DNA from 2 places in the Streptomyces sp. NPDC005070 genome. Region 2 is predicted to be linked to the other one. Evidence: riboswitches for the same ligand, from Rfam matches in the RefSeq annotation. Region 2 holds a riboswitch; the other holds the start of a gene.

Region 1 (8,627 bases), on a different contig from region 2:
TCGGCCAGTCCCGAGGCGCTCTCCAGGGCCCTGGCCGACTGCCCGATCGCGGTGGTCCCCGGCGGACAGGCCGTCGACGCGGCCGGGCGGACCGTCATGCTGGGCCGCAACAGCTCGGACCTCTCGGCGGTGGCGACCGCCGCGACGCTGGGCGCGGACACGTGCGAGCTCTTCTCCGACGTGCCCGGGGTGTGCACCGCCGACCCCCACCTCGTGCCGGAGGCGCGCACCCTGACCCGGATCAGCTACGAGGGAGTGCGCCGGATGTCCCGCCACGGCGCCAAGGTCGTCCACGAGCGCGCCGTGGACTGGGCGGAGCGCGAAGGGGTGCGGCTGCTGTGCCGCCCCTTTCCCTGGAGCCGGGTTCCGGAAGCCGGGACGGCCGTCGGGGCGGGTCCCGCGGCGGCGGCGGTCGTCGTGCTCAAGGACAGCGACGTGTGGTCCTTCCGGTCAGGACGGGAACGCCGGTCGGTGGGCGGACGGCTGCGGGCCGAGGGCCTGACGGTCACCGAGTTCGAGACCACGGACGAGGTGTGTCTGGCGGTGCCCGCCGGGGCGCGGGGCGCGGCCCGGCACGTGCGGACCGCGCGCCTCCTCGACGGTCTGTGCCTGGTCACCACCCTGCGGGCGGACGGCCGGGCCGAACACACCGTGGTGCCGCGACCGGAGGCAGCGGCCGAGGCCCGCAGGCGTCACGGCCTGCTCTACCCGGACACCGCGGACGCCCCGGGACCGGCCGCGCCCCCGCCGCCCAAGGCCCGTTCCGCCCACAGCGACGTCCTCGTCGGCCCGGGAGCCGCCCCCGTGCCGGCCCCCGCGCCGGAGGGAGAGCGCCCCGGCTGACCGGCACGGGCCGCCGCCGGGACGTACCCGCTCAACACTCGATGATGTTGACCGCGAGCCCGCCCCGGGCCGTCTCCTTGTACTTGACGCTCATGTCGGCGCCGGTCTCCTTCATGGTCTTGATGACCTTGTCGAGGGAGACCAGGTGCGAGCCGTCACCGCGCATCGCCATCCGGGCGGCCGTGACGGCCTTCACCGAGGCCATGCCGTTGCGCTCGATGCAGGGGATCTGGACCAGACCGCCGACCGGGTCGCAGGTGAGGCCGAGGTTGTGCTCCATGCCGATCTCGGCGGCGTTCTCGACCTGCTCCGGGCTGCCGCCCAGCACCTCGGCGAGCGCGCCGGCCGCCATGGAGCAGGCCGAGCCGACCTCGCCCTGGCAGCCGACCTCGGCGCCCGAGATGGAGGCGTTCTCCTTGAACAGCATGCCGATCGCCCCGGCCGCGAGCAGGAACCGTACGACCCCGTCCTCGTCGGCGCCCGGCACGAAGTTGATGTAGTAGTGCAGCACCGCGGGGATGATGCCCGCCGCGCCGTTGGTGGGGGCGGTGACCACCCGGCCGCCCGCCGCGTTCTCCTCGTTGACCGCCATCGCGTAGAGGGTGATCCACTCCATCGCGTGGGCCAGCGGATCGCCCTCGGCGCGGAGCTGGCGGGCCGAGAGGGCGGCACGGCGGCGGACCCGCAGCCCGCCCGGCAGGATGCCCTCGCGGGTGATGCCGCGCGAGACGCACGCCTGCATCACGCGCCAGATCCCGAGCAGCCCCTCGCGGATCTCCTCCTCGGTGCGCCAGGCCCGCTCGTTCTCCAGCATCAGGGCGGAGATCGACAGGCCGGTCTCCTTCGTGAGCCGCAGCAGCTCGTCACCCGTGCGGAACGGGTACTTCAGGATCGTGTCGTCGAGCTTGATGCGGTCCTCGCCCACCGCGTCCCCGTCGACCACGAAGCCGCCGCCCACCGAGTAGTACGTCTTCTCCAGGACGAGTCCGCCCGACGCGTCGTACGCGAAGATCGTCATGCCGTTGGCGTGGTACGGCAGGGCCTTGCGGCGGTGCAGGACCAGATCGTCGTCGAAGGAGAAGTCGATCTCGTGCTCGCCGAGCAGCCGGATCCGGCCCGAGGCCTTGATCTGCTCGACCCGCTCGTCGGCGCCCTCCACGTCCACCGTCCGCGGCGAGGCGCCCTCCAGACCGAGCAGCACCGCCTTGGGCGTGCCGTGGCCGTGGCCGGTCGCTCCCAGGGAGCCGTACAGCTCGGCGCGTATCGACGCGACCGGGGCCAGCAGGTCCTCGTTGCGCAGCCGCCGGGCGAACATGCGTGCGGCACGCATCGGACCCACCGTGTGGGAGCTGGACGGGCCGATGCCGATCGAGAACAGGTCGAAGACCGAGATGGCCACGGGAACTCCTTGCTGGTTTCGCCGGACGCCGTTGTCCGACGGAGGTGGTGCGGGACTGCATGGAACGGGGCACCGCGCTCTGCTTCCAGTGTGCGCGGTGCCCCGGATGTCCGTACGAAAACAACCGTACGGGGTGAAAACACAGGACAGAAACCCTGCGGAACTACTTCAGGCCGGGGTACAACGGGTGCTTGTCGGCCAGAGCGGACACCCGGGCCTTCAGGGCGTCCACGTCGGCCGCCCCGAAGGGAGAGGGCGCCTTCAGCGTCTCGGCGATGACGTCCGCGACCTCGGTGAAGTCCTCGGCGGTGAAGCCGCGGGTGGCGAGGGCGGGCGTGCCGATGCGCAGGCCCGAGGTGACCATCGGCGGGCGCGGGTCGTTCGGGATGGCGTTGCGGTTGACCGTGATGCCGACCTCGTGGAGGCGGTCCTCGGCCTGCTGCCCGTCCAGCTCGGAGTTGCGCAGGTCGACCAGGACCAGGTGCACGTCCGTGCCCCCGGACAGGACGTCCACGCCGACGGCCTTCACGTCGTCCTGGACCAGACGCTCGGCCAGGATGCGCGCGCCGTCCAGCGTGCGCTGCTGGCGCTCCTTGAAGTCGTCCGAGGCGGCGACCTTGAAGGAGACGGCCTTGGCCGCGATCACGTGCTCCAGGGGACCGCCCTGGAAGCCCGGGAAGACCGAGGAGTTCAGCTTCTTCGCGAACTCCTTCTTCGCCAGGATGATGCCGCCGCGGGGGCCGCCGAGCGTCTTGTGCGTGGTGGAGGTGACCACGTCCGCGAACGGGACCGGGTTCGGGTGCAGACCCGCCGCGACCAGACCCGCGAAGTGGGCCATGTCGACCCACAGGAGGGCGCCGGCCTCGTCCGCGATCCGGCGGAACTCGGCGAAGTCGAGCTGACGCGGGTACGCCGACCAGCCCGCGATGATCACCTTCGGGCGGTGCTCCTTGGCGAGCCGCTCGACCTCGGCCATGTCGACCAGGCCGGCCTCGTCCACGTGGTACGCGACCACGTCGAACTGCTTGCCGGAGAAGTTCAGCCGCATCCCGTGGGTCAGGTGGCCGCCGTGCGCCAGGTCCAGGCCGAGGATGGTGTCGCCGGGCTGGGCCAGCGCGAACAGCGCGGCCTGGTTGGCGGAGGCACCCGAGTGGGGCTGGACGTTGGCGTACTCGGCGCCGAACAGGTCCTTGACCCGGTCGATGGCGATCTGCTCGGCCACGTCGACGTGCTCGCAGCCGCCGTAGTAGCGGCGGCCCGGGTAGCCCTCGGCGTACTTGTTGGTCAGGACCGAGCCCTGGGCCTCCATGACCGCGACCGGAGCGAAGTTCTCCGAGGCGATCATCTCCAGCGTGGACTGCTGGCGGTGCAGCTCGGCGTCGACGGCGGCGGCGACGTCGGGGTCGAGCTCGTGCAGGGGGGTGTTCATGAGCGACATGCGGGTGACTCCTCAGCCGGCCGTGAAGGCGGTGTACTCGTCGGCGGACATCAGGTCCTCGGGCTCGCCGGCGACGCGCACCTTGAACAGCCAGCCGCCCTCGAAGGGGGCGGAGTTCACCAGGGCCGGGTCGTCCACGACGTCCTGGTTGGCCTCGACGACCTCGCCGTTCACCGGGGAGTACAGGTCGCTGACCGACTTGGTCGACTCCAGCTCGCCGCAGGACTCGCCCGCGGCCACCGTGTCACCGACCGAAGGGAGCTGGGCGTAGACGACATCGCCGAGCGCGTTGGCCGCGAACTCGGTGATGCCGACCGTCGCGACGCCGTCCTCGGCGACCGACAGCCACTCGTGCTCCTTGCTGTAACGCAGCGTCTGGGGGTTGCTCATGACCTGAATTCTCCTGTACGCGGTGGAGTGCTGATGGAGGGAAGCGTGGGTGACCGGGCGGATGTGCCCAGGGTCACGTCCGGCGCCCCGGCGGGCGCCCGTCAGTGCCGGAGCCCCGCGGGGGCATCCGTCAGTGGCGGCGCCCGGAAGGCGTCCGTGTCATGTCCGGCCCCTGCGGACCAGTGTCACTTCTGGCGCTTGTAGAACGGCAGCGCCACGACCTCGTACGGTTCGTGGCTGCCCCGGATGTCGACACCCACACCGGTCGTGCCCGGCGCGGCGTGCGCGGCGTCGACGTACGCCATCGCGATCGGCTTGCCCAGCGTGGGGGAGGGGGCGCCGGAGGTGACCTCGCCGATCACCTCACCGCCGGCGACGACCGAGAACCCGGCGCGCGGCACACGGCGGCCCTCGGCGATCAGGCCGACGAGGACCCGCGGCGGGTTCTGCTCGGCGCGGGCGGCGGCGGCCTCGAGTGCCGCGCGCCCCACGAAGTCGCCGTCCTTCTCGAACTTCACGACCCGGCCGAGGCCGGCGTCGAACGGGGTCAGCGAGGTGGTCAGCTCGTGCCCGTACAGCGGCATGCCCGCCTCCAGGCGCAGCGTGTCGCGGCAGGAGAGACCGCAGGGGACGAGACCGGCCGGGGTGCCCGCGTCGGTCAGGGCCTGCCACACCTTCTCGGCGTCGGCGGGGGCGACGAACAGCTCGAAGCCGTCCTCACCCGTGTAGCCGGTGCGGGCGATCAGGGCCGGGACGCCGGCCACCGTGCCCGGCAGGCCCGCGTAGTACTTCAGGCCGTCGAGGTCGGCGTCGGTGACCGCCTTGAGGATGCCGGGGGACTCGGGGCCCTGCACGGCGATCAGCGCGTACGCGTCACGGTCGTCGCGCACCTCGGCGTCGAAACCGGCGGCGCGCTCGGTCAGGGCGTCCAGCACGACCTGGGCGTTGGAGGCGTTGGCGACGACCATGTAGTGAGCGGAACCGGCCTCGTGCTCGGCGAGCCGGTAGACGATCAGGTCGTCCAGGATGCCGCCGTCCTCCTGGCAGATCATGGTGTAGCGGGCGCGGCCGACGCCGACGGTGGCGATGTTGCCGACCAGCGCGTGGTTCAGGAGGTCCGCCGCCTGAGGTCCGGTGACGGTGATCTCGCCCATGTGGGAGAGGTCGAAGAGACCGGCCTTCGTGCGGACGGCGAGGTGCTCGTCGCGCTCCGAGCCGTAGCGCAGGGGCATGTCCCAGCCCGCGAAGTCGGTCATGGTCGCGCCGAGCGAACGATGCAGGGCATCGAGCGCGGTGTGACGGGGTGCGTTGCTGCTCATCGGTCTGGCTCCCAGGGCATGACGGCGAGGTCGTTCCTCCCCATCTGTCATCGGAACCTGAGAGGTTCATCAAGACCCCACGAATCGGTGGTCCTGACTTGCACCTTGGGTGGGGCCGACGGAGCGGCCCGCTTTTCAGATGTGCCTCGCCCGCGCGGTAACGGTGCCTGAGAGATTCAAGGGAGGGACTTGCTCCTTCGGCGCCCGGGTACACGTACCCAGGACTCTCCCGCGCGGATTCAAGCGGCCGGTATGCAGTTGGCGCGGCCATCATCGCACGCGCTGTCGGATCACGGCAGCCCGCCATCTGTGACCGTGCTGTGGCAGTCCGCGTACGAAAAGAGGAAGCGCCGGGCATTACCTTCTCTTTACACTCGACGGGGATGGGACTCCACATCGAAGGGGAGGACGGTCACGGTGAACAGGACCACGGCGTACGCGACGACCTCGGGTCTCGCACTGCCCGAGCAGCCCGGCGCACCGGCCCGGGAGGCCCGCGGACCGCGTGCCGCGGCCGTCGTGCGGGACCTCCGTGACCGGGTCGGGCACAGTCCGCACGGTCTCCGCTTCGGGGCGCACGACGTGGTCGTGGTCAGCGGACTGCCCGGGAGCGGCAAGTCGACGCTGATGCGGCGGGCCGTGCTGGGCGCGCGCGTCGACTCCCAGGACACCCGCGACCGCTGGGACGGCCGGATGTCCGGGCGCCTGCCGTACGCGCTCTACCGCCCCCTCGTCCGCCTCGCGCACTACGCCGGCCTGCGCCGCGCCCTGCGCGAGGGCGGCGGACTCGTCGTGCACGACTGCGGCACGCAGGCCTGGGTGCGCCGCTGGCTCGCCCGCGAGGCCCGGCGCCGCGGCGGGGCGCTGCACCTGCTGCTGCTCGACGTCACGCCCGGCACCGCGCTGGACGGCCAGCGCGATCGCGGCCGGGGCGTCTCGCGCTACGCCTTCGCCCGCCATCGCGGTGGGGTCGCCCGGCTGCTGCGCTCCGCCGAGCGGGGAGACCTGCCCGAGGGATGCGGCTCCGCGGTGCTGATCGACCGTGACGCGGCGGACGTGCTGCACAGGATCGACTTCGGCCACTGACCGGCAGCGCGCCGCGGGATCGGCTTCGGCCACTGACCCGCCGTGGCGGCCCACTAACCTAACCAGCCGGAACAATGGTTCGAAGCGGACGGTAGACAGATGGACTTTCCGGCACAGGCGCACCCCCATCCGCACGGCGGTTGGCCCGGCAACGAGCTGGAGGAGGTGTTGTCCGCCTCCCTCGGCGTGCCCGGGCCCTCGGCGGCCGCCCGTATCGTCGAGGTGCTCGGCCGCAGCTTCGTGTGGGTGCCGCTGCCCAACGGCGGCGGCCCGCAGAGCGGTCCGCTCGATCTGCCCACGATGGACATCGGCGGGCAGGTCCACGTCCCCGTCTTCAGCTCGGAGGAGCAGTTCCGCCAGGTCGTCGGCGGTCACATGTCGTACACGATCGCGCCCGCCGTGGAGTTCGCCCGCGGGCTCCCCCCGCAGGTCGGCATCGTGGTGAACCCGGACGGCGTGGTCGGCGTGCCGCTGCCGCCGCCTGCCGTCGCCGAGCTGTGCAGGGCCGGGCGGTCCGAGCTGGACGGGGCGGCCAGCGGCGGCCGTGTGCGGCTCTTCGAGCCCGACTGGCAGGACGATCCGATGGACTTCCTGGCCGCTGCCTCGGCGGAGTTCGCCGCCACCGGTGTCGTCCTGAGCGCGCGGCGCTGTCTGGCCAGCGTGGAGGGCGACGCCCCGGTCATGTTCATCGGCGTCGAGCTCTCGGTGTGGGAGGGCGACGCGCGCGCGCTGCCCCTGGACGCCCTGGGCCGCGCCCTCGGCCGGGTCCCGGTGAACATTCCGGTGAACCTGGTTCTTCTCGACGTGGCGCAGGACCCGGTCGGCGAGTGGATGCGGGCGACGGTGCGGCCCTTCTACCAGCACGGTCACTGAACGGCGCGGGTGACGGGGGTGCCCCACGGGTGCGCACGTCCGCCGCGCGGGGCCTCCCGCCGCCCCGCGCGGCGGTTCCCGGCTCTCGACTGCTTCCCCCGGCGGAGCACGATCGCCGCATAAGCTGGTTTCATGGCCTTGTCGAGGTGTTGACGCATGTCGGTAACCGGCGCCTCGGGCGTAAGGGATGAGTTCGTCGTGAATTGTTCGCGAAGGGGCGGTTGAAGGTGAGCGCGTCGGGCACGGCCGCGGCCGGGCAGGTCGAGCACATGCTGCGCCAGGTGACCCCCGGGCGTTATGACGCCTACGAGGCGCTCCTTCGCGCGCTCGCGACCCCGTCGTCCGGCCAGGTGTGGATGCTGCTGTGGCACGGCCAGGCCGGCTCCCCGGACGCCCAGTACGGCAACATGCAGGTGGACGGCTTCGGTTACGCGCCCTGCGTCACCTCCGCCCAGGAGCTCTCGGCCAGTGGCTGGAACCGCAGTTACGAGGTCGTGGACGGGCTGGACGTCGCCCGCACCCTGTACCCGGACCACTTCGGCCTCTGGCTCAACCCGCACGCCCCGAACGGTGGCCTCGGCATTCCGTGGCTGGATCTGCGCCGTATCGCCACAGGCCTGGAGCGGCAGCCCGCGGGCCCGCTGCGACTGTCCGAACCGGCCATCGAGATCCCGCAGTTCTACGCCCTGATCACGCAGAACGCCCATCTGACCCCGGCCGTACGGTCGTTGCGCCGGGCCTGGGTCCAACCCACGCTCGGGGCGCCGTATTTGGCCATCGGCCTGGATGTGTACGACACCTCGCCGCCCGCCGTCGACTCGGTGCGGGCGATGATGCAGCAGTCCATCGGCGCGGTTCCGGACGGCCTGCCCGTCTCCACCGTCGCGATGTCGGACGAGTTCGATCCGGTGGCGATGTGGCTGCGTGCGAACGCACGCCCGTTCTACGACCGCGAGGCGCACGCCGCTCCGGCGCAGGCGCCGACCGCGGGCGGTTACGGCTATCCGCCGGCCCGCGGCGGCTACTGAGGGCGTCCCGAATCCCGGACCTGTCGGATGCCAGTGCGAGAACGGCTGGCATCATGATTCTGCACACGGCCTTCACGAGGCGTGCGTTCCATGCTGCTGACCTGCGGGGAAGCGGACAGATGCGCCGATTGTCCCATTTTGGCGGGACTTCTGATCAAAAAGACTCTTTCGAGGCCTTCGAGCTCAATTGGCAGTCGTCCGACTCCCGTTACCCACTGTTCGGATAACGGAATCCCCCAACAAGCATCACG
Region 2 (8,627 bases):
GCCGCCCAGACACACGAGGGGCCGGCCCGGAGACGCACTCTCCGAACCGGCCCCGACGCATGTCCGAGGACGATCACTCCTCGTAGCCGTCCACGTGCCGAGCGCTGATCAGTCCTCGTAGGCGTCCAGCGGCGGGCAGGAGCAGACGAGGTTCCGGTCGCCGTACGCCTGGTCGATGCGGCGCACCGGCGGCCAGTACTTGTCGGCGGCCGAGACACCGGCCGGGAAGACGGCCACCTCGCGGCTGTACGGGTGCTCCCAGTCGCCGCCGAGCGCGGCGGCCGTGTGCGGCGCCCCGCGCAGCGGGTTGTCGTCCACGGACCACTCGCCGCTGCCGACCTTCTCGATCTCCGCGCGGATCGCGATCATCGCGTCGCAGAACCGGTCGACCTCGCCCAGATCCTCGGACTCGGTCGGCTCGATCATCAGCGTGCCGGCCACCGGGAACGACATCGTCGGCGCGTGGAAGCCGTAGTCGATCAGACGCTTGGCGATGTCGTCGACACTGACGCCGGTCGCCTTGGTGAGCGGACGCAGGTCGATGATGCACTCGTGCGCGACCAGACCGCCGGGGCCGGTGTACAGCACCGGGTAGTGCGGCTCCAGGCGCTTGGCGATGTAGTTGGCGGAGAGCACGGCCACCTGCGTGGCGCGCTTGAGGCCCTCGCCGCCCATCAGCCGGACGTACGACCACGAGATGGGCAGGATGCCCGCGGAACCCCAGGGAGCGGCCGAGATCGGGCCGACGCCGGTCTCGGGACCCGCCTCGGGCTGGAGCGGGTGGTTCGGGAGGTACGGCGCCAGGTGTGCGCGCACACCGACCGGGCCGACGCCGGGGCCGCCGCCGCCGTGCGGGATGCAGAAGGTCTTGTGCAGGTTCAGGTGCGAGACGTCGCCGCCGAAGTGACCCGGCTTGGCGAGACCCACCAGGGCGTTCAGGTTGGCGCCGTCGACGTAGACCTGGCCGCCGGCCTCGTGCACCTGGGCACAGATGTCGGCGACGTGCTCCTCGAAGACACCGTGCGTCGAGGGGTACGTGATCATCAGCACCGACAGCTCGTCGCGGTACTGCTCGATCTTGGCGCGCAGGTCCTGGACGTCGATCTCGCCGTCGTCCGCGGTCTTCACGACGACGACCTTCATACCGGCCATCACGGCGCTGGCGGCGTTGGTGCCGTGCGCGGAGGACGGGATGAGGCAGATGGTGCGCTGGTCGTCGCCGTTGGCGCGGTGGTAGCCGCGGACGGCCAGCAGACCGGCCAGCTCGCCCTGCGAACCGGCGTTGGGCTGGAGCGACACCTTGTCGTAGCCGGTGACCTCGGCGAGCTGGTCCTCCAGCTCGTGGATCAGCGTCAGGTAGCCCTGTGCCTGCTCGGCGGGCACGAAGGGGTGGAGCTGCCCGAACTCGGGCCAGGTGACCGACTCCATCTCGGTGGTCGCGTTGAGCTTCATGGTGCAGGAGCCCAGCGGGATCATGCCGCGGTCGAGCGCGTAGTCGCGGTCGGAGAGCTTGCGCAGGTAGCGCAGCATCGCCGTCTCGGAGCGGTGGTCGTGGAACACGGGGTGCGTGAGGTACGCGTCGGTGCGCAGCAGCGCGGCCGGCAGGGTGTCCTCGGTGCTCGCGTCCAGCGCCTCGATGTCGCCCTCGACACCGAACGCGCTCCACACGGCGGCGAGCTGCTCGCGGGTGGTCGTCTCGTCGCACGAGATCGACACCTGGTCGGCGTCGACGGGGTGGAGGTTGACGCCGTTGACGCGGGCGGCGGCCACGATCGCGGCGGCACGGCCCGGGACCCGCACGGTGAGCGTGTCGAAGTAGGCGCCGTGGACGACCTCGACGCCGCCGGCGGTGAGCCCGGCGGCCAGCACCGTGGCGTAGCGGTGGGTACGCCGTGCGATGGTCCGCATGCCCTCGGGGCCGTGGTAGACGGCGTACATGCCGGCCATCACGGCGAGCAGCACCTGAGCGGTGCAGATGTTGCTGGTCGCCTTCTCCCGGCGGATGTGCTGCTCACGCGTCTGCAGGGCGAGGCGGTACGCCTTGTGCCCGTCGGCGTCCACGGACACGCCGACCAGGCGGCCGGGAAGGCTGCGCGCGAAGTTCTCGCGGACCGCCATGTAGCCGGCGTGCGGACCGCCGAAGCCCATCGGCACGCCGAAGCGCTGCGTCGTACCGACGGCGATGTCCGCGCCGAGCTCGCCGGGCGAGGTCAGCAGGGTCAGGGCGAGCAGGTCGGCGGCGACGGTGACAACCGCGCCCAGCTCGTGTGCCTGCTCGACGAGCGGCTTGATGTCGCGTACGGCACCGGAGGCGCCGGGGTACTGGATCAGCACGCCGTTGATCTCACGCCCGGCGAGGTCGGCCGGGATGCCGTCGGCGAGGTCGGCGACGACGATCTCGACGCCGGTCGGCTCCGCACGGGTCTCTATGACGGCGACGGTCTGCGGCAGGGCGTCCGCGTCGACCAGGAAGAGGCCCTTCTTGTTCTTGCCCATGCGGCGGGACAGCGCCATGGCCTCGGCGGCGGCGGTGCCCTCGTCGAGGAGGGAGGCGCCGGAGGTCGGCAGCCCGGACAGCTCGGCGACGACGGTCTGGAAGTTCAGCAGCGCCTCGAGACGGCCCTGCGAGATCTCCGGCTGGTACGGCGTGTACGCGGTGTACCAGGCCGGGTTCTCCATGACGTTGCGCAGGATCACCGGCGGCGTGAACGTACCGTAGTAACCGAGGCCGATCATGGAGCCGAGCACCTGGTTGCGGTCCGCGAGGGAGCGAAGCTCGGCCAGTACCTCGGCCTCGGTGCGCGCGGCCGGCAGGTTCAGGGCCTCGACGTTCTTGATCACGTCCGGCACCGCGGCGGCCGTCAGCTCGTCGAGCGAGCCGTATCCGACCTGCGCGAGCATCTTGGCCCGTGCTTCGGAGTCGGGTCCGATGTGGCGCTGCTCGAAGGGAATGCCCTGTTCGAGCTCGGAGAGCGGAATGCGAGGGGCGGTCATGGCGGAGGCCTCCTGGTCTGACGCGACCTTCGAGGGGCACCCCGGCACGGGTACCCCGACGGCCTCCCCCTCTGTCATCTCAACCTGAGAGTTTCACCGGATGGTCCCGCGGACAACCCGGCTTTCACCGTCGGTGAGAGCGGAGGCCATCGACACCCGCCCTGCTTTCCAGAGTGACCTCGTCCGTGCGGTACGTGAGCCTGAGAGATTCCGGGGAGGAGTTGCTCCTTCGGCGCCTCCGGTGAAAATCCGGAGGACTCTCCCGCACGGGATCAGCAGCCGCTTGCCAGCCTACCAGCGAGGACAAGCCGACAGCCCTCGAGTGGCCGCCTTCACAAATGTGCTCTTTTGTAGTACTTACGGATGAGTTTGCGACCACTGGAGGGACCGTGCAGACCGACATCGATCCGCGCAACCTGATCGGCCGCAAGGCGTTCGACAGCAACGGCACCAAGATCGGCACGATCGACGAGGTGTACCTCGACGACGCGACCGGCGTCCCGGAGTGGGCGGCCATACGCACCGGGCTGTTCAGCAGGGATGCCTTCGTGCCCCTGGAGCCCAGCGAGATCATCGAGGGGACCCTGCGTATCCCCTTCGACCGGGCCCTGATCAAGGACGCCCCCGACTTCGGCGTCGGGCGCCATCTCTCCCCCGAACAGGAGCTCCAGCTCTACCACCACTACGGCCTCGACGTGGCGTCCCCGCCCCCACCGGACCGGGACTTCGGCCGACTCGCGGGCTCCGAGGACACCTGAGCCCCCGGGCCGGGACCACGCGTCCCGGCCGCTGACACCGACGGCCCGGGGCCCGCCGGCGTCCCGCCGGCGTCCTCGGGTCCTCGCTCCACCAGCGGCAGCGGGTCGGCCGGTTCGAGCCGCGGATCGTCCGTCCGGAAGGTCCGCACCCGGCCGGGCTCGGAGTACGGCGTCTCGAACCGCACCGTGACCCGCCCCAGCCCGCTCCCCTGCACCCAGCCATGCCCGTACTCGGCATGACACACGTCGTGCCCGGAGGGCCACCTCCGCTCGGCCGCCGCCACCTCGGCCGCGCCGGTCACCTCGGCCGGCTCGTCCCCGGCATGCTTCTCGGCCACCGGCTCCCCCACGGCCGCGGCCTGTGCCTGCGCGAACAGGTCCTCCTGCGTGTAGTCGGCGAGCCCGGACACACCGACCCCCAGCAGCCGGACGCCGCCGGTCGTGTCCACGCCCTCCAGCAGCCGGGCGGCGGCCTCCCGGACGACGCCGGGGTCGTCCGTGGGCCCCCGCAGCGTCTCGGACCGCGTCAGCGTCGAGAAGTCGTACCGGCGGACCTTCAGCACGATGGTCCGCCCCGACAGTCCGGCCCCGCGCAGCCGCCGCACGCACCGGTCCGCGAGTCGCTGCACCTCGAGCTCCACCCGGACCCGGTCGTGGATGTCCACGTCGTACGTGTCCTCGACCGACACCGACTTGGTCTCCCGCTCGGCCACCACGGGCCGCTCGTCGTGGGCCAGCGCCATCGCGAACAGCGCGTGCCCGTGAGCCTTCCCCAGGAGTCGTACGAGCTCGTCCTCGCCCGCCTCGGCGAGCTCCTCGACGCTGGTGATGCCGGCCCTGCGCAGATGGTCGCCGGTGGCCGGCCCCACACCCGGCAGCGTCCGCACCGACATCGGCCCCAGCAGCGCCCGCTCGGTGCCCGGCTCGATGAGGACGAGACCGTCGGGCTTGGCCTGCTCCGAGGCGATCTTCGCCACCATCTTGGAGGCCGCCAGACCCACCGATCCCGTGAGCCCCGTGACGGCCCGGATGTCCGCACGCAGCTTGACGCCGGTCAGCCGCGCCGACGCCTCGTCCCACGCCGCCCCGCCCGCCTCCAGGTCCACGAACGCCTCGTCCAGGCTCAGCGGCTCCACCAGCGGCGACAGGGCCCGCAGTAGCGCCATCACCTGCTCGCTGACCTCTCGGTACAACCCGAAGCGCGGCACGAGATAGGCGGCGTTCGGTGCGCGCCTGCGGGCCTGGGCCATGGGCATCGCGGAGTTCACCCCGAAAACGCGTGCCTCGTAGGACGCGGTGGCGACGACTCCACGGGGTCCGAGCCCGCCCACGACGACCGCCTTCCCGCGCAGGCTCGGCTTGGACGCCTGCTCCGCGGAGGCGAAGAAGGCGTCCATGTCGAGATGCAGGATCGTGGGCGCGGTTCTCACATCTCCGATGCTGCCCTACGCCACTGACAATGCCCCGGGCCACCGGGGCATCGCGTCATCGGATGCGGCTCACACCGCACGGTTGCGCCGGCGCGCCAGTTCGTCCGCGGGATGGTGCGCGAGGAGCGTCTCACCGGTGTCCACGCGCTCTCCGTGCAACTGGGACAGGGCGCCCTCGACGTCCCGCCACACCACGCCCACGGCGATGCCGAAGACGCCCTGGCCGCCCTGCAGCAGTGCGTGGACCTCGTCCGGGGAGGTGCACTCGTAGACCGTCGCGCCGTCGCTCATGAGCGTCATGCGCTCCAGGTCCTGGAAGCCGCGCTCCCTGAGGTGCTGGACCGTGGTGCGGATGTTCTGCAGCGACACCCCGGTGTCGAGGAACCGCTTGACGATCTTCAGGACCACCACGTCCCGGAAGCTGTAGAGGCGCTGCGTCCCCGACCCGTAGGCGGGACGCACGCTGGGCTCGACCAGTCCGGTCCGCGCCCAGTAGTCGAGCTGCCGGTAGGTGATGCCCGCGGCGGCACACGCCGTGGGCCCGCGGTAACCGACCTCCTCGGGAACCGTCCCTCCCTCGTCGGGCACTGCTGCCGACCGCACCGGAACATGTTCGGCCGCGCTGCCGTGATGGGGGCGCCCCCTGCTCGAGCCGAGCCGAGAGCTTGGGGGAGGGTACGGGCCGCTCTCTCCCGGACCGTGTCCGGGAGCACCCCCAGCCGTACCGTCGCCGCTGCTTCTCACGCCGACCTCCGTCCTTGACCTGCCTTCTCGACGGTAGGCAGTCACCCGGGGCGCGTCAACGATCGCCACACTCGGCACGCCGGGTGATTATCACCCTAAGAGTGGTTTCCCGTGCCCTACCGCGGGGAAAGGCTAGCCGAATGCTCTCGGCGCGGGCCGCGGCACACCACACTCGCCGCAGGCAAATGCCGCCCGAAGCGCGTCTCCGCCCGGCCGGCTCACTGACTGTTGGTGCCGAAGTCCTCGGGCGAGATCTGGTCGAGGAACTCGCGGAACTTCTCCACCTCGTCCTCCTGCTCGTCCGGGATCGCGATTCCCGCGTCGTCGAGCACCCCGTCGCTGCCGTAGATGGGCGTTCCGGTGCGCAACGCCAGCGCTATGGCGTCGGACGGTCTGGCACTCACCTCGACCCCGCTGGCGAAGACGAGCTCGGCGTAGAAGACGCCCTCACGCAGGTCGGTGATGCGTACTTCGGTGAGTTCCTGGCCGACGGCCTCCAGCACGTCCTTGAACAGGTCGTGGGTCAGCGGTCGGGCGGGGGCCATGCCCTGCTGAGCGAAGGCGATCGCCGTCGCCTCCCCCGGTCCGATCCAGATGGGGAGGTAGCGGTCGCCTCCCACTTCACGCAGAAGCACGATCGGTTGGTTGGAGGGCATTTCGACCCGGACACCTACGACATCGAGCTCGTTCACACAGCAACCCTAGGCCGTGCCCGGGACGTTTGGGTAGTCGGGCACAGAACGGGTGGACGATCCACAGTCCGCGCCGGTGGCGCGTATCAGCGCAGACGCACGCCCAGCGCGGTCTGCACGAGCGCAGCGTGCAGCTTCACCGTGAGGCCCGCCAGTTCCTTCGTACGGGCCTCCGCGTGCGCCCGGGTCTGCGGATTGCGGTGGCGCCGCAGAGGGGCGACCACCTGGTCCACCAGTCCCGCGTCACGCTCCGCCGCGGCCTTCATCGCCCTCAGATGGCGCGGCTCGATCCCGAAGCGTCCCAGCTCGACGACGAGCGCGGCGACGGTCACCGCCTCCGCGTCGTAGACACCGTCGGGCAGCGGACCGATCAGTCCGTACGACTCCCACTCCTGGAGCTGCTGCTCACCGATCTCGGCGGCGGCCAGCAGCTCCTCACGGCCCACCCGGGCCACCGTGGGGCCCTCGGGCTCGCCGTAGAGCTCCCCGAGGGGTTCCTGCTCCCCCGCGTCACGCTGGCGGCCGACAGAGGGCAGACGCACCTGGTCACCGCGCGCCATCGCGTCCAGATGCTCGCGGATCACCTTCAGCGGGAGGTAGTGGTCACGCTGCATCCTCAGCACATGGCCGAGGCGCTCGACATCGTCCGGGCTGAACTTGCGATACCCCGACGGGGTCCGCCGTGGCTCGACGAGCCCCTCCGACTCCAGGAACCTGATCTTGGAGATGGTGACTTCGGGGAACTCGTCGCGCAGCAGACTCAGCACCGCGCCGATGCTCATCAGCCCACTGTCCGCGGCGGCGGTACCGCTGCCGGCACCGCCGCTCGGTGTTTGAAGCATGGACATTCCCTCGGTGGCCCCCGGACGGAGTCGGGGGAGGGTCAGATGCCCCGCTGGCTCGCGTAGAAGACCAGCCGGTACTTGCCGATCTGCACCTCGTCACCGTTCGACAGAGGGACCTGGTCGATCCGCTCCCGGTTGACGTACGTGCCGTTCAGGCTGCCGACGTCGGCGACCGTGAACGAACCGTCCGCGACGCGACGGAACTCCACGTGGCGGCGCGACACCGTCACGTCGTCGAGGAAGATGTCGCTCTGCGGATGACGCCCCGCCGTGGTCAGCTCACCGTCCAGCAGGAAGCGGCTGCCCGAGTTGGGGCCACGGCGCACCACCAGGAGCGCCGAACCGACCGGCAGCGCGTCCACGGCCGCCTGCGCCTCCGGGGAGAGCATCGGCGAGGGCGTCTGGCCCGTCACCTCGGCGTCGTAGGCCTCGATGCCGGAGATGGAGATCGTGGACGTCGTCTCCGACGGACGCTCCGGTCCGCCCCGCAGCGGCGCACCGCAGTTGGAACAGAACCGGCTGTTCTCCGCGTTGCGGTTCCCGCACCTCGTACACACCTGGGCCGACATGGACGGATCCTCCTGCCGCGGCTGCCCACCAGGGGCATGGGACGCATACGGGTCGGAGGCGTACCCTCCGCCCGCGCTCGAGGCTGACGGTTCTCCGAAACCTATGCGGCCGGGCTGGCCAGGGTCAACAGACGACGCGCCCTGACCAGCGGGACCGCCGACCTGGTCCCGGAACAGCGGGCGGTCGCCGCTCTGGGACTCCGCGTCCCCTTGGCGCGGTGCGCGATGGCGGGCAGCCGCGCTGTCGCCGCTGTCCTCTCGCGAGCTCTTGCCGAACAACTTCGCAAACAACTTCACGGGCGATTCCCCTTGACCGAAACAGACCCGCCCGTGGGGCAGGACGAACCCTGATTGAACACACCGGTCGACCCGGACATCCTCACAACGTCCGTATCCACCAGACAGTTTCCACCACGCACCACCCATTCGGTGCGCCGACCCCCCGCAACCTCCCGCCCTCGCCCGACGGCCGGCATCCGACCGCCGTTCACCGGGAGGACGACCGAGCGTAGTCAGGCCGCTCCGCCGGTCGCAAGGCATCTACGACGATCTTCGTCGAGCGGTCCACCGTGACGGTGGCCTGCTCCTTCTCCAG

Evidence for each region. A riboswitch is a leader RNA that binds a small molecule or an ion and turns the genes downstream of it on or off. The one in region 2 is predicted to bind glycine.
Region 1: linked by a shared signal. The riboswitch ahead of gcvT (glycine cleavage system aminomethyltransferase GcvT) and the one ahead of gcvP (aminomethyl-transferring glycine dehydrogenase) in region 2 are both predicted to bind glycine.

The regions. Positions count from the first base shown of each region.
Region 1 covers NZ_JBSFZS010000075.1:12,674-21,300, forward strand. The annotation lists gene ACWEBX_RS24165 (amino acid kinase family protein) at 1-843, shown strand, start outside; gene ACWEBX_RS24170 (L-serine ammonia-lyase) at 875-2,242, opposite strand; gene glyA (serine hydroxymethyltransferase) at 2,406-3,680, opposite strand; gene gcvH (glycine cleavage system protein GcvH) at 3,693-4,070, opposite strand; gene gcvT (glycine cleavage system aminomethyltransferase GcvT) at 4,256-5,389, opposite strand; glycine riboswitch at 5,424-5,534, opposite strand; glycine riboswitch at 5,535-5,631, opposite strand; gene ACWEBX_RS24190 (AAA family ATPase) at 5,807-6,475, shown strand; gene ACWEBX_RS24195 (enhanced serine sensitivity protein SseB) at 6,575-7,348, shown strand; gene ACWEBX_RS24200 (enhanced serine sensitivity protein SseB C-terminal domain-containing protein) at 7,576-8,376, shown strand.
Region 2 covers NZ_JBSFZS010000045.1:43,512-52,138, forward strand. The annotation lists gene gcvP (aminomethyl-transferring glycine dehydrogenase) at 109-2,994, opposite strand; glycine riboswitch at 3,173-3,269, opposite strand; gene ACWEBX_RS17675 (PRC-barrel domain-containing protein) at 3,384-3,752, shown strand; gene ACWEBX_RS17680 (DNA polymerase IV) at 3,677-5,182, opposite strand; gene ACWEBX_RS17685 (MerR family transcriptional regulator) at 5,252-5,926, opposite strand; gene ACWEBX_RS17690 (bifunctional nuclease family protein) at 6,145-6,618, opposite strand; gene ftsR (transcriptional regulator FtsR) at 6,705-7,460, opposite strand; gene ACWEBX_RS17700 (FHA domain-containing protein) at 7,502-8,458, opposite strand; gene ACWEBX_RS17705 (DUF881 domain-containing protein) at 8,520-8,627, opposite strand, start outside.